Regions from separate parts of the Lysinibacillus sp. BNK-21 genome, predicted to be linked through region 2. Evidence: predicted binding sites of a transcription regulator. Region 2 holds the regulator's gene; the other holds the start of a gene.
What was found. Region 2 encodes NrdR, which represses ribonucleotide reductase genes. Its sites were predicted from a motif close to AACACNATATATNGTGTT; they were not measured.

Region 1: ACMGGO_RS07705 (vitamin B12-dependent ribonucleotide reductase) is a predicted target of NrdR. The motif match lies at 2,940-2,957, and genes of this name have one in related genera.

Annotation. Positions count from the first base shown of each region.
Region 1 is NZ_JBLQTS010000001.1:1,525,505-1,533,009, forward strand. Features, by position in the region: gene ACMGGO_RS07690 (amino acid permease) at 1-633, opposite strand, end outside; glycine riboswitch at 786-862, opposite strand; gene ACMGGO_RS07695 (rhodanese-like domain-containing protein) at 1,387-1,773, opposite strand; gene ACMGGO_RS07700 (lipoate--protein ligase family protein) at 2,037-2,816, shown strand; gene ACMGGO_RS07705 (vitamin B12-dependent ribonucleotide reductase) at 3,017-5,587, shown strand; gene ACMGGO_RS07710 (IS3 family transposase) at 6,000-6,152, shown strand; gene ACMGGO_RS07715 (IS3 family transposase) at 6,215-7,057, opposite strand; gene ACMGGO_RS07720 (helix-turn-helix domain-containing protein) at 7,054-7,505, opposite strand, start outside.
Region 2 is NZ_JBLQTS010000001.1:1,071,376-1,078,880, forward strand. Features, by position in the region: gene ACMGGO_RS05375 (glyceraldehyde-3-phosphate dehydrogenase) at 1-795, shown strand, start outside; gene nrdR (transcriptional regulator NrdR) at 983-1,453, shown strand; gene ACMGGO_RS05385 (replication initiation and membrane attachment family protein) at 1,470-2,834, shown strand; gene dnaI (primosomal protein DnaI) at 2,862-3,791, shown strand; gene thrS (threonine--tRNA ligase) at 4,346-6,277, shown strand; ribosomal protein L20 leader region at 6,449-6,597, shown strand; gene infC (translation initiation factor IF-3) at 6,693-7,196, shown strand; gene rpmI (50S ribosomal protein L35) at 7,228-7,428, shown strand; gene rplT (50S ribosomal protein L20) at 7,486-7,505, shown strand, end outside.

The DNA.
Region 1 (7,505 bases), 450 kb from region 2:
AACAAAGGCAAAGACAACCATTTGGAAGGCCATTAAAAAGCCGTATATTCCATTTGGGAACATGCCTCCATGTGCCCACAGGTTTTCAACAGATACTGTTCCTGAGCTAGTTTGAAAGCCAGTTACTAGCATAATAAGACCAATAATAATAAGTGCTACAATTGTAATAACTTTAATAATAGCGAACCAAAATTCTAGCTCACCAAAAAGCTTAACAGTTAATAGATTTAGTAGTAATAACAATACGAGGCAACCAATGGCTGGCACCCATTGTGGGATATCAAACCAATATTGTGTATAAACCCCCACCGCAATAATGTCTGCCATCGCAGTCATAATCCAACAGAACCAGTATGTCCAACCGGTGATATAACCTGCCCAAGGCCCTATGTATTCGGATGCGAAATCCGTAAATGAAGTGTAGCCTGCATTGGATAGTAACAATTCACCTAAGGCACGCATCACAAAAAATAGCGCTGTCCCTACAATTAAGTAGGCTAGGATGATCGAAGGCCCTGCTAAGGCAATAGCTTTTCCAGAGCCTAAAAATAAACCAGTCCCAATTGTTCCACCAATGGCAATAAGCTGTACATGGCGATTTTTTAAATCTCGTTTTAATTGTTGCTGTTCCACGTTAATCCCCCTCAAAGATGCATAAAAAACTATGACTGGAAAAATAAAAAGAGACTAGTTGTGACACTAGTCTCGGAAAAACGTCAGAATAACAAATACCATTTATTCGCAGATGTCTACATGAAATGGTGTAGCATCGCTTATAAAAGCTGTATTACTCCTCTGTCCTTTTGCCTGAGATAGTGAACCCTTCGGCGACGCAATGTGCGCTCTCTCCAGAACTGCTCCTGCTATAGTTTGATCCATAGCATTCATAGCTTATTAACTTGATAATGAATTATTATTGTAAGATATTATACATCCTAACAGTGCTTCTAAAATTATTCAACAATAAATTTTAACTATTTTCAGAAAAATAGAAGAATAGGGTTCGTAACTGGCATATCTCTAACGAAAAATAGTATTTTTGGTCATACAAAGTGTTTCGTGAAGGAGTTTTTAAATATGAGGTGGTTTATTGGAAGAGTGCTCAACGTAGCTTTCGAAGTGCTCAAACATAAGTGAAAACCGCTCCAAAAAGACATCAAAGCGCTCATTTTTATGAGGACCCGACTCAAGTAGCGAACTCGTTCAAAGTAGATTTTGTATCAAAAAAGGGGACTATAATGCGTTTTGTTGCTTTACTTTTTTATTTTAATGACATGAAGCTCGTACAGCATCATTTGAAATAGATATAATATAGTAGAAACTCTGAATTTTTTAAAAAAGAAGCCGTCTCATAGTACTTTGAGACGACTTTTTTTGATGAGAGCATTAATATTTTTTTGCTTTTATTTTACCTGTCCAAGTTTTGAAACCACCTTGAAGTTGGTAAATTTGGTTGTACCCACGTTTTTTAAGAAATAGTGCAGCACGTGAGCTACGGCCTGTATTTTGACAGTATAGATATACTGGTAAATCTGGGCGGATTTCTTTATAACGTTGACGTAGTGTTGTCGAAGGCACATTTCGTGCACCAAGAATGTGACCAGCATCAAATTCTTTTTGCTCACGAACATCGATCAGCTGGGCTTTACGATAGCCTTCTATGAATTGCTCTTGTGTTAGGTTGGTTACGGCTTTTTTGAGTCGTAGTGCATTAATTCCGATATATGCAATTGTGACTACTAAAACGACACCGATTGTGATAAGTATGTCCAAGATTTTCTTACCCCTTTCTATCTTCTCTATTATTATAAAAGATGCGCTAGCGATAGTCCAATGAGTTTGATAAAATTAACTAGGTTGTAGCGAATTCGCTTTTTTCGTTACACAAGCAATCGTTCGCAATTTGAACTGTAGTATAATATTCGTTAAAGTTGACCCACAGGTGGGGCCTGATGGATCATTTTATATTTGTAGGAGATGAGCATATGACAACTTGGTATTTTTTAAATTCAGGGAAATGTAGTCCTTCTTTTAATATGGCACTAGATGAAGCCTTACTTGATTGGCATAGTGAGGGGTTAATTCCACCAGTAATTCGTTTCTACGAGTGGGAGCCTGCGACATTATCCATTGGTTATTTTCAACAAGCTAAGAGAGATATTAATTTAGATGCTGTGCGTGAACAAGGCTTAGGTTTTGTACGTCGACCAACTGGTGGACGAGCTGTCCTACATGAACATGAGCTAACTTATAGTGTCATTGTGACGGAAAGCTATCCGAATATGCCAGAATCTGTGACAGAGGCATATCGTGTGTTAAGTGAGGGAATTTTGCAAGGTTTCCATAACCTAGGTATGGATGCCTATTTTAGTGTACCTGATACAGAGGAGAAAAGAGCGGACCTGAAGAGTCCAAAAAGTGCTGTTTGCTTTGATGCACCAAGTTGGTATGAACTTGTCGTAGAAGGGAAAAAAATAGCTGGAAGTGCTCAAACACGTCAAAAGGGTGTCATTTTACAGCATGGCGCCATTTTATTAGATTTGGATCAAGAGAAATTATTATCCGTATTTAATTTCTCCAGTGAAGAAGCGAAGAATCGTATGCGTAGAAAGCTACCAGAAAAGGCTGTTGCCATCAACAGTCTTGTAAAAGAGCCAGTGACAGTTGAACAATGTGTGACAGCTTTTAGAGATGGCTTTGCAAAATCGTTGCAAATTGAATTAAAACCATTTACACTTTCTGAGGAGCAATTAGAATATGTCCAAGCTTTAGAAGAAAAAAAATATGCTTCAGATGAGTGGAACTTTAAAAAGTAAAAAATGGTATGAAAAAAATATTTTTTAACGTTCAATCCTAGTCATAACAAGTAGTTCTGAATCTATTAAAAAAAGCAAGAGTTGAATTAAAAAACTATATATAGTATCTTTTTTAAAGACATATACACAATATGTAGTGTTTAACGACACAAGATATTGTGTATTTATTTTGTAATGAAGAAAACAAGGGAGGCTAAACGATGGTACTCACAAATCATCAACCCGAAGTAAACAATCAATTTGAACAGTTAAACAAAGATATTGAACAATTCCCGCAGGTACACCCCGTAACATCTGATATGCATATTACACACAAAGGTGTATCAAGACTTGTCATGATCGATCGCTATTCGTTTAAAGACACAGAAAAGAAAACATTGAAAGCCGGCGACTTTGTTGTATTAACGGTAAAAGCTGATCCGAAATTTCCTGCACGTGGTTTAGGGACAATTCAAAAATTGGACATGTCTACAAAAACAGCAGAGATTTTGATTGAAGAGGATTATCGTAGCGCATTAGACGATCCGCAAGAGCAAGAAACGGGTGTGATTACGCGTTCAATTGACGTGTTAGAAAAGCCTCTTGAGATATTTTATGAACAAATTGCAAAACGAAATGCAACGGGCCTTGCCGCTGTTGAAAAAACACCAGAAAAACGTCAAGAATGGTTTGAAAAATTTTATGAGCAATTAGTATCCTTGAAATTCATTCCAGCTGGACGAGTGATTTATGGAGCTGGTTCTGAAACAGATGTAACTTTCTTTAACTGTTACGTGATGCCATTTGTCGCTGACTCTCGTGAAGGTATCAGTGATCATCGTAAGCAAGTAATGGAGATTATGAGCCGTGGTGGCGGTGTAGGAACAAATGGTTCAACATTACGTCCACGCAACACATTAGCTCGTGGTGTAAACGGTAAATCATCTGGTTCTGTTTCCTGGTTAGATGACATTGCTAAATTGACACATCTTGTGGAGCAAGGTGGATCACGTCGTGGCGCACAAATGATTATGCTAGCAGATTGGCATCCAGATATTGTGGAGTTTATTATTTCCAAAATGCAAAATCCACGTATTCTGCGTTACCTGATCGAAAATACAACGGATGAAACAATCATCCGTCTAGCCAAAGAAAAATTAAACTTCAAGCCACTTTCTATGCAAGAAGAAGCGATGTATCAAGGCATCGTGAATTATAAAAACATTGAAGGCTTAGGTGGATTTGATACAGCGATCATTCGTGAGGCTGAAAATAAATTACGTGATGGTGGCACGTACACTGTTCATAACCCAGAGTTTTTAACAGGTGCCAACATTTCTGTGACATTAACAAAAGAATTTATGGAAGCAGTTGAAAAAGATGCTGACTTCGAGCTTCGTTTCCCAGCTGTTGAAGAATATACAAAGGAAGAAATGAGCGTTTACAACACGAAATGGCATGAAGTTGGTGATGTTCGTGAATGGGAGAAAATGGGCTATAAAGTCCGCACATACCGTACAATTAAAGCAAAAGAGTTATGGAATTTAATTAATGTATGTGCAACATACTCGGCAGAGCCAGGTATTTTCTTCATTGACAACGCCAATGACATGACAAATGCAAAGGCATACGGTCAAAGTGTTGTAGCGACGAACCCATGTGGCGAGCAACCACTTGCACCATACTCTGTGTGTAACTTAGCTGCTGTGAATTTAGCACAGTTTGCGAATAAAGAAAATCAATCAGTTGATTACGAAGCACTACGTGAAACAGTTCGTGTTGGTGTTCGTATGCAGGATAATGTGATTGATGCGACACCTTACTTCTTAGAAGAAAACCGTGTACAAGCTCTTGGTGAACGTCGTGTTGGATTAGGCGTTATGGGCTTAGCCGATTTGCTGATTTACTGTGAAAAAGAATACGGTTCAGAAGCAGGTAATGCGTTAGTCGATGAAATCTTTAAAACAATCGCTGAAACTGCGTATGAGGCGTCTACAGAGCTTGCGAAAGAGCGTGGTAGCTTCCCATTCTTAGTAGGTGCTACAGACGAAGAAACAGCTCGTTTACGTAAAGCCTTTACAGAGACAGGCTTTATGCGAAAAATGCCTGCTCATATCAAAGAGCAAATCTTAGCGACTGGAATCCGTAACTCACATTTATTAACGGTTGCACCAACAGGGTCAACAGGAACAATGGTAGGGGTAGCAACAGGTCTTGAGCCATACTTCTCCTTCACGTACTATCGTTCTGGTCGTCTAGGTAAATTCATTGAAGTAAAAGCTGAAATTGTCCAAGAATATCTGAACCATCATCCAGAAGTAAATGAGCAAGAGCTTCCAGAATGGTTCGTTACAGCAATGGAGCTAAAACCAGAAGCGCATGCGGATGTGCAATGTATTATTCAAAAATGGATCGATTCATCTATTTCTAAAACTGTAAACGCACCAAAAGGCTATACAGTACAGCAAGTTGAAAAAGTGTACGAGCGACTATATAAAGGTGGCGCTAAAGGTGGTACGGTCTATGTTGACGGTAGCCGTGATTCACAAGTACTTACACTAAAAGCAGAAGAAAATGATATGGATCAACTTTCATTTGAAGAGGAATTGGTTGAAGAACATACAAAACGTCCAGTCGTATTAGTAGATACGATTCAAGCGTTAGAGTCAACAACTGTTATTGGCTCAGACGTTGGGAATACATGCCCAGTATGCCGTAAAGGCACAGTCGAAGAAATGGGCGGCTGTAATACATGTACAAACTGTGGCGCACAGTTGAAATGCGGTCTGTAATTAATATTTTAAATTAATTTGTTGTGGCTTTGAAATAAAGTTGCGATCTATATAATGGCAATGAAATACCTCTTTAGATATTTTATCTAGAGGGGTATTTTTCATGTCTAACACAAACAGAACATCTAAAATTATAATTGGCTGTATAACAAGAAGAATTTTTTGAGGTGCAAATTACTTCAATTAGGCGACTCTTGTTGAGTTGTAGGGGAATGTTAGTACAATAAAAAGAAGTGTTGTTAGATACATTAAATAAACTAAATGAAATGATTTTGTGCAGCAATTCATTCAAGCCAGGGGTGGCACTATCAACATCATTGGTGATAACATTCAAGCAAAATAAGATTTTCCTAAGCATGTCTGTAAAGCAACGTGTGCAGACAATGCGGCCATGGAGAACTTCTTTGGCTAAATGTATTACAGAGAAGAATTGATCTCCTACGAAGCGTTTAAGAAGAAAATAGAAAAGTATATCGATTACTATAATAATGATCGAATTAAACAAAAATTGGCCGGCATGAGTTCAGTAAAATACCGAACTTATGCCAGCCAATTAGCTGCATAAATAAAACTCTAACTTTAAGGGGTCACTACCAATATGATCTGACCCCAAAAATATAAACTTTTTTACGAAGCTTTTCGATACTCAACGGGACTTTTTCCGTTGAGTTTTCTTTTAATCCGCTCATGATTGTAATAGTAAATATAATCTGCTAATGCTTTTGTAAATTCTACATAGTTTTTAAACGTAGTTGTGTACAGAAATTCTGATTTCAGAATACCAAAAAAGCTTTCTATTACGGCATTATCTAAACAATTTCCTTTCCGTGACATACTTTGCTTGATTTCATGCGTTGTCAATAACGCTTTAAAACGGGGTATTTGATATAACCATCCTTGATCAGAATGAATGATTAAGCCACTCTTTTTCGATAACTTTGTATACGTAAACGCCTTTTTAAAAGACTGTTGAACTAACTCAAAATTAGGTGATTTTGATACCTCATATCCAACGATTTCTCGATTGAATAAATCTAATACAGCCGATACATAGATTTTTTGACCGTTTATTTTAAACTCTGTGACATCGGTTACCCATTTCTGATTGGATGCAGTGGCTTCAAAATCACGTTGGATGACATTCTCTGCGACATAGCCGACTGTCCCTTTATACGAACGGTATTTTTTAGGGCGTACCGTCCCTTTTAAGCCCAATTCTTGCATCAATCGTTGTACCGTTTTATGGTTGATGAAAAAACCTTCATTTCGGAGGGCAAGACAAATACGACGATAGCCATAACGCCCCTTATGGTGATGAAAAAGTGTCTGGATTCGTTCTTTGATCGCCTGATATTTATCTGGTTTTACCCATTTTTGAAGATGATAATAATACGTACTTTTCTTGATTTTTGCCACTTTTAATAGAGCTTGAAGTGGAAATTCCAGCCTTAGCTCATACACAGCTCTCATTTTTTCTTCGGTTTGAATGCTTCCTTTTCTTGAACTAAGGCTTTCAACTTTTTTAAATAGGCATTTTCCATCCGTAAATACTCAATTTCCGCTTTTAACTCTTCCGTTGTTTTTTCATTTAAATCAGACGAAGGTGGTTGTTTTTTTGGCATTGATTGGTGCTCCTTTTCTATTTGATAGAGCACCTTTCCAGCCTTGGACATCCACTGTTTTTTCCATCTCCGAATGGTTTCACGAGAAGGAATATTAAACTTCGCAGCAGTCTGAAGGAGCGAATCGCCCGTCTCTATCAGGTGTTGAATTACTTTTATTTTAAAAGAATCTTCGTAATTCGTGAACCCTTGAGGACGAATAATTCCTTCAATGCCATGGTATCGATATAATTCAATCCATAATCGAACGTACTGTCGATCCCTCTGTAATCTATTGGCAATCTGATACGTACTTT
Region 2 (7,505 bases):
GAACGTGATCCTTTAAAATTACCTTGGTCTACAATGGGTGTAGATATCGTTATTGAAGCTACAGGAAAATTTAATGTGCGTGATAAAGCAGCAATGCACTTAGCAGCAGGCGCGAAAAAAGTAATCTTAACAGCACCAGGTAAAAACGAGGATGTCACAATTGTTTTAGGTGTAAATGATGACAAATTGGATATTGCGAAACATGATGTTATTTCAAATGCTTCTTGTACAACAAACTGCTTAGCGCCAGTAGCAAAAGTATTGAATGACACATTTGGTATTGAGAATGGTTTAATGACAACAGTTCATGCTTATACAAATGACCAAAAGAACTTAGACAATCCGCATAAAGATTTACGTCGTGCACGTGGATGCGCCCAATCCATTATCCCAACATCTACAGGTGCAGCGAAAGCCTTAAAATTAGTGTTACCTGAATTAGAGGGTAAAATTCATGGTATGGCACTTCGTGTTCCAACACCAAACGTATCTTTAGTTGACCTTGTAGTAGATTTAAATACAGATGTAACAGTTGATGCAGTTAATGCAGCATTTGTAAAAGCGGCAACAGAAGGTCCAATGAAGGGTATCCTTAATTTCTCTGTTGAGCCATTAGTATCTTCTGATTACAATACAACAACTTATTCTTCAACAGTTGATGGACTTTCTACAATGGTGTTAGGCAACCGCAAAGTAAAAGTACTTGCTTGGTATGATAACGAGTGGGGCTACTCTGCACGCGTTGTTGACCTTGTGAAAAAAGTGGCAAATGCTTTAGAAACGGTAAACGCGTAATAATTTCTATAGATAGCACATTGAAATCGAAAAGGTTTCAATGTGCTCTTTTTTTACAGAAACTTTTCTTGTACTTCAGGTGCTTTAGATTTATCATGAGCCCACAAACGTGAATGCACTTTTCTTACATGTAGGAAATTTGTTATAATAGATATATTAAATTGTTGTAAACCAGGAGAGTAATTATATGAGATGTCCATCTTGCCAATTTAACGGAACGCGTGTTGTGGATTCGAGGCCAGTAGATGATAATAAAGAAATTCGTAGACGTCGTGAATGTGAGTCATGTGGCTTCCGTTTTACAACGTTTGAAAAAATTGAAGAGACGCCATTAGTCGTTGTGAAAAAGGAAGGTTCACGAGAAGAGTTTAGCCGTGAGAAGGTACTTCGTGGGCTTATTCGTGCTTGTGAAAAACGTCCAGTGGCACTTGATGTGCTGGAGGAACTTGTTCTGTCCATTGAAAAAGATCTTCGTCGTATTGGAAATTCGGAAGTACGCTCAGAAGATGTTGGCGAAATGGTCATGGACCGCTTAGCCAAAATTGATGAGGTTGCCTATGTGCGTTTTGCGTCGGTCTACCGTCAGTTTAAAGATATCAATGTCTTTATTGAAGAAATAAAGGACATTATTCAACGTCAAACGGAGAAGAAATCATAGCAAACAGAGAGGATGAATGACGTTGATTCATTTATATAAGGAATTGCAGCCTGGCGATCCTTTCGACATTCGTCTACCTCATGCATTTTCTACACAAGAGCGTCAATTAGTTACATTATTTTATCAACCATTAACGGGATCAGAGCCAGTTAGCCTCTATTTAACATTATGGGCAGAAGCAGAGCAAATGCCAAAGCAGCAAATGACACATTATTATTTAATGAATGTGCTAGGGCTACCAATTGGTAAAGTGTTTGAGGCTCGTATTGCTTTAGAAGCTATTGGTTTGCTGCGTACATGGAAAAAAGAAAATGCTGGTGAGCGTAGTTTTTTATATGAGCTACAGCGCCCATTAGATGCAGATAGCTTTATGAAAGACCCGCTGCTGTCGATGTTTTTGTTTAGTAAAATTGGAGAGCAGGCTTATCGCAACTTACGTCAGCGCTTTATGTCACCTGTAAAGGACTCGGCGTTTAAGGATGTATCTCGTGCTTTTATTGATGTCTATAAGCCTGTTCATGCCAATATCCCATCAGATTTACAAGTGGATACGAGTCATAAGGATAAACAACAAAAAGTATATCCTTTTTATTTGGAGCAATTCGATTTTGATTTATTGCAAGCTGGTTTGTCTGAGCAATTGGTACCTTCCAATTTGTTGACATTTGAAGTGCGTGAAGCTATAGCCAAGTTGGCATTTTTATATCATTTAACAGCCCTTGATATGCAAAAAGTAGTCATACTTGCTTTAGATGATGATTTAGGAATTTCTCAGGAACGTTTACGAAAGGCTGCTGCTGATTTTTATAAATTAACCGTATCCAAGGAGCCGCCAAAACTTGCCCGTGTCACCGATCCTCTACCAGTAGCAGAAGCGGGACAAAAAACCAAGGATCAGGAACTTCAACACTATTTAGAAACAACGGCACCTGTCCAAGTTTTAAGAGATATAAATAATGGTAAAGAACCATTACAAACCTCAGTCCAACTTGCAGAAAATTTAATCGTTCAACATGGCATGCCAATTGGAGTGGTTAATGCATTGTTAGAATACGTTATGCTAACAACAGATATGAAGCTCCCTAAGAAATATGTGGAAACGATTGCTGATCATTGGGTACGAAAAAATGTCCAGACCGCTAAGGAAGCAATGGAACTTGCACGTCAAGAGCATGATAAATATACAGCTTGGAAAAACAAGCCGCAAACGTCCAATAAAACGAGTCAACAGACTAAAGGACGTTCAAGATATCAACGTGAAGAAAAAGTGCCTGAATGGTTCTATAAACGAAATGACAATCAAGAGGAATCTACCTCTAGTACTATAGATTTTGAAAAAGAGCGACAAAAAATATTAGAGATGCTAGGAAAAAGCGAATAGTAAAGAAGGTGAGCAGTAATCGAACCTATAAATGGACCACTAAAGCGAGCAATTAATGTACCCTCGTTCCAAGAACGCTATGAAGCCATGCGACGTGAAATTTTAGAGCACCCGCATGTGCAGGAATTTTTAGCGCAGCATGCAGATGAATTAAACTATGACAATGTTGAGCGAAATTTACCTAAACTGCATGAGTTTATTAGTCAATCTACTGAGTGCTGTGGGTGTGATAATACCGAACATTGTACAAACTATTTAAAAGGATTCATCCCGACATTAAGGGTTGTTCGGAATTCTATTGAAATGGACTATGTGCGCTGTGAGCAAAAGATTAGGGAAGAAGAACGCCGGGATGTTGCGAATATGATTGCAAGTATGCATATGCCAAAAGATGTGCTACAAGCAACAATTCATGATTTAAGTATTGATGATGAATCACGTGTGGCGATTGCACAAAAAGCAGCTCAATTTGTTAAAATAACAAAAGAAACTGGTCAATTACCTGCAAAAGGTTTTTACCTATATGGTAAATTTGGTGTAGGGAAATCCTTTGTACTTGGGGCATTGGCCAATGAATTAGCATCTATTAAAATCCGCTCTGTGGTAGTTTTCGTTCCAGAATTTTTACGAGAAATGAAAAATGCCATTGGTGATAATACATTGAATGAGAAAATAGATTATATTAAAAAGGCTCCTGTCTTAATGCTAGATGATTTAGGTGCGGAGACAATGACTGCCTGGACACGTGATGAAATATTGGGGACTATTTTCCATTATCGGATGGCAGAGCAATTGCCAACTTTTATTACGTCTAATTTTAACTATGAAGAATTAGAGCATCACTTAGCTCAGTCACAAAAAGGTGATATTGAGGTTGTCAAAGCGGGACGAATTATGGAGCGAATTAAAGCCCTAACAGTGCCAATCGAAATGCGAGGCAAAAATCGTCGGATGTAACATTGATAGTTGCATTTTTCGACAATCGAGCGTATACTGACTCATATACTTAATATCAATATGCATTGATGAGGACATGAATTTTGTGTATCAGCTTTTAGAGAGGGAAGTCATCGGCTGAAAACTTCCTAGTATGGGCACATTATTTACTACCTACTGAGCAGCGAAAGGGATAATCTTTCGCCGGTCCCTAGCCCGTTAGCTAGCCTTGAGCTTCGTCTGACTTTATGTAAGTCGGAAGGAAGAAGGGTGGAACCACGAGCATACGCTTCGTCCCTTTTGTGAGGGACGGAGCTTTTTTTATTTTTCTCAGATTTCATTGAAATAGTGGTGGCTCCGCTCATATAGGGAGATAAGTCGCTCGCGAAAGTGGTAAATTCGCTCATAGAGAGTAAGAAACCGCTCAGAAACATGAAGATGCCGCTCCGATTGAACAGAGAAATGCTTAAAAAAGCAATGACTCCGCTCAAACCAAGCCGTAGAGTCACACAAACATTGCTCCAGCCAATCATCAAGCATTATGTATTTATCAAAAACAAAGGAGTGCAAAGGATATGTCAGAAATGATTAAATTAACTTTCCCAGATGGCGCTGTAAAGGAATTTGCAAAAGGCACATCAACTGATGACGTAGCATTATCTATTAGCCCTGGCTTACGGAAAAAAGCGTATGCAGGTAAAATTAATGGTGTGTTAGTAGATTTAAAAACACCAATTGAAGAGGATGCAACAATTGCAATCATTACACAAGATGATGAGGCAGCACTTGAAATTTTACGTCACTCAACTGCCCATTTAACAGCGCAAGCTATTAAACGTCTATTCCCAGATGTAAAGCTTGGTATTGGTCCAGTAATTGAAGGTGGTTTCTACTATGATATCGACTCACCAACACCAATCACTGCTGAAGATCTACCAGCCATTGAAAAAGAAATGAAGAAAATTATTGCTGAAAACCTTGAGGTAGAACGCAAAAATGTAAGCCGTGCAGAAGCACAAGCCCTTTATGAAGAAATTAGCGATGAGTATAAATTAGAATTACTTGAAGCCATTCCTGCAGATGAGCAAGTATCTATTTATTATCAAGGCGAGTTTTTTGATCTTTGCCGTGGTATCCACGTACCATCTACGGGTAAACTTCGTGAATTCAAGCTTTTATCATTAGCGGGTGCTTACTGGAGAGGGAACTCTGATAACAAAATGTTACAACGTATTTATGGTACAGCGTTCTTCAAAAAAGAGGAATTAAAACACCACCTTCAAATGCTAGAAGAAGCAAAAGAACGTGATCACCGTAAAATCGGAAAAGAATTAGAACTGTTTACAACTTCCCAAAAGGTTGGCCAAGGTTTACCACTTTGGTTACCAAATGGTGCAACAATTCGTCGTGTTATTGAACGTTATATTGTCGATAAAGAATTATCACTTGGCTATAAGCACGTTTATACACCAGTATTAGGTTCTAAGGAGCTTTATCAAACTTCTGGTCACTGGGATCATTATCAAGATTCAATTTTCCCACCAATGGAAATGGATAATGAAACATTAATTATGCGTCCAATGAACTGTCCTCACCATATGATGGTGTACAAAAACAGCATGCATTCATATCGTAACCTACCATTGCGTATTGCAGAGCTTGGCACTATGCACCGTTACGAAATGTCAGGGGCTGTTTCAGGCTTACAACGTGTTCGTGGGATGACATTAAATGATGCCCATATTTTTGTTCGCCCAGATCAAATTAAAGCGGAATTCCAAAAAGTAGTACAGTTAATTTTAGAGGTTTATAAAGATTTCGACCTTAATGATTACTCATTCCGTTTATCTTATCGCGACCCAGCAGATACTGAGAAATACTTCGATGATGATGCAATGTGGGAAAAAGCACAAAGTATGCTAAAAGAAGCAATGGATGAACTTGGCTTAGACTACTTTGAAGCGGAAGGTGAGGCTGCATTCTATGGTCCTAAACTTGACGTTCAAGTAAAAACAGCGATTGGTAAAGAAGAGACTTTATCTACAGTTCAATTAGACTTCTTATTACCAGAACGCTTCGACCTAACTTATGTTGGGGAAGATGGTAAGCCTCATCGTCCAGTTGTTATCCACCGTGGTGTTGTATCAACAATGGAACGTTTTGTTGCCTTCTTAATTGAAGAATACAAAGGAGCATTCCCAACTTGGTTAGCACCGGTACAAGTTGAAGTTATTCCAGTATCGAATGAAGCTCACTTCGACTATGCAAAGCAAATTGAAGAGCAACTTACAGCGGCTGGTTTACGTGTGGAAATGGATGATCGTGAAGAGAAATTAGGCTATAAAATCCGTGAGGCACAAATGAAAAAGATTCCTTATATGCTTGTTATCGGGGATAAAGAGGTTGAGGCAAATGGCGTAAATGTTCGACGTTATGGCTCGAAAGATTCCGAAACAATTAGCTTTGAGGATTTCCTAGCAGCTATAAAAACAGAAATTACAAAATAAGCTTTAACTAGAAACCCTCGCTTGCCAAAGTGAGGGTTTCTGTATAAAATAAATCTTGCATTTGTATAGAATAGCTTCATTTTGGTTATGTTAGCACAGATAAGAAAATAAATATTTGACAGCTTATCATATACATGCTAATATAATTAAGGTTAATGAATACAAAGTTTGTGGTTGAAGTAGAGGCTGCCCGCTTCTCACCTGATACAACGCTTTAAAGGCTGTGAACAGGTATGACACGTTGAATTGTTTTGCGTAGACTTGCGCATGCACATATAGCGGGCGGACATCTTCAAAAATGTCCGTCCTTTTTTTATGGACATGACGAGAGGATGTACCGTTCAACCGGGCAAGGCTTTGCCCAAACCATGTATTCGCGACAACTACTTGGAGGTGGATTACTATTAGCAAAGACATGTATGTAAACGAAGGCATTCGCGCACGTGAACTTCGATTAATCGATCACAATGGTGACCAGCTTGGTGTAAAGACACGTAATGAAGCGCTAGAAATCGCCGCTCGTGTAAACTTGGATCTTGTCCTTGTGGCCCCTCAAGCCAAGCCGCCAGTCGCTCGTATCATGGACTATGGTAAATTTAAGTTTGAACAGCAAAAGAAAGACCGTGAAATTCGTAAAAATCAAAAGGTCATCGTAATGAAAGAGGTTCGTTTGAGCCCAACAATCGATGAGCATGATTTCCAAACGAAGTTACGTAATGCGATTAAATTCCTTGAAAAAGGCGATAAAGTAAAATGTAGCCTACGTTTCAAAGGTCGTGCGATCACACACAAAGAGATTGGTCAACGTGTGTTAGATCGTTTTGCTGAAGCTTGTGCTGAAGTATCAACGGTAGAACAAAAACCGAAGATGGAAGGCCGAAGCATGTTCTTAGTTCTTCAACCAAAGAACGAGAAATAATATTAGACGAACAGTTTAGGAGGAATTCGACATGCCAAAAATGAAAACTCACCGTGGAGCTGCGAAACGTTTCAAAAAAACGGGTTCAGGTAAATTAAAATACGACCGTGCTTATGGAAGCCACTTATTCGCAAACAAATCTACGAAACAAAAACGTCACCTACGTAAAGCGAACATCGTATCATCTGGTGACTTCAAACGCATCAAATCTTTACTTGTTTACATGAAATAATTGACTACAAAAAAATACTAACATTCATTTTTTAATGAAAAGCAGGAGGTAATTCATATGCCACGCGTAAAAGGCGG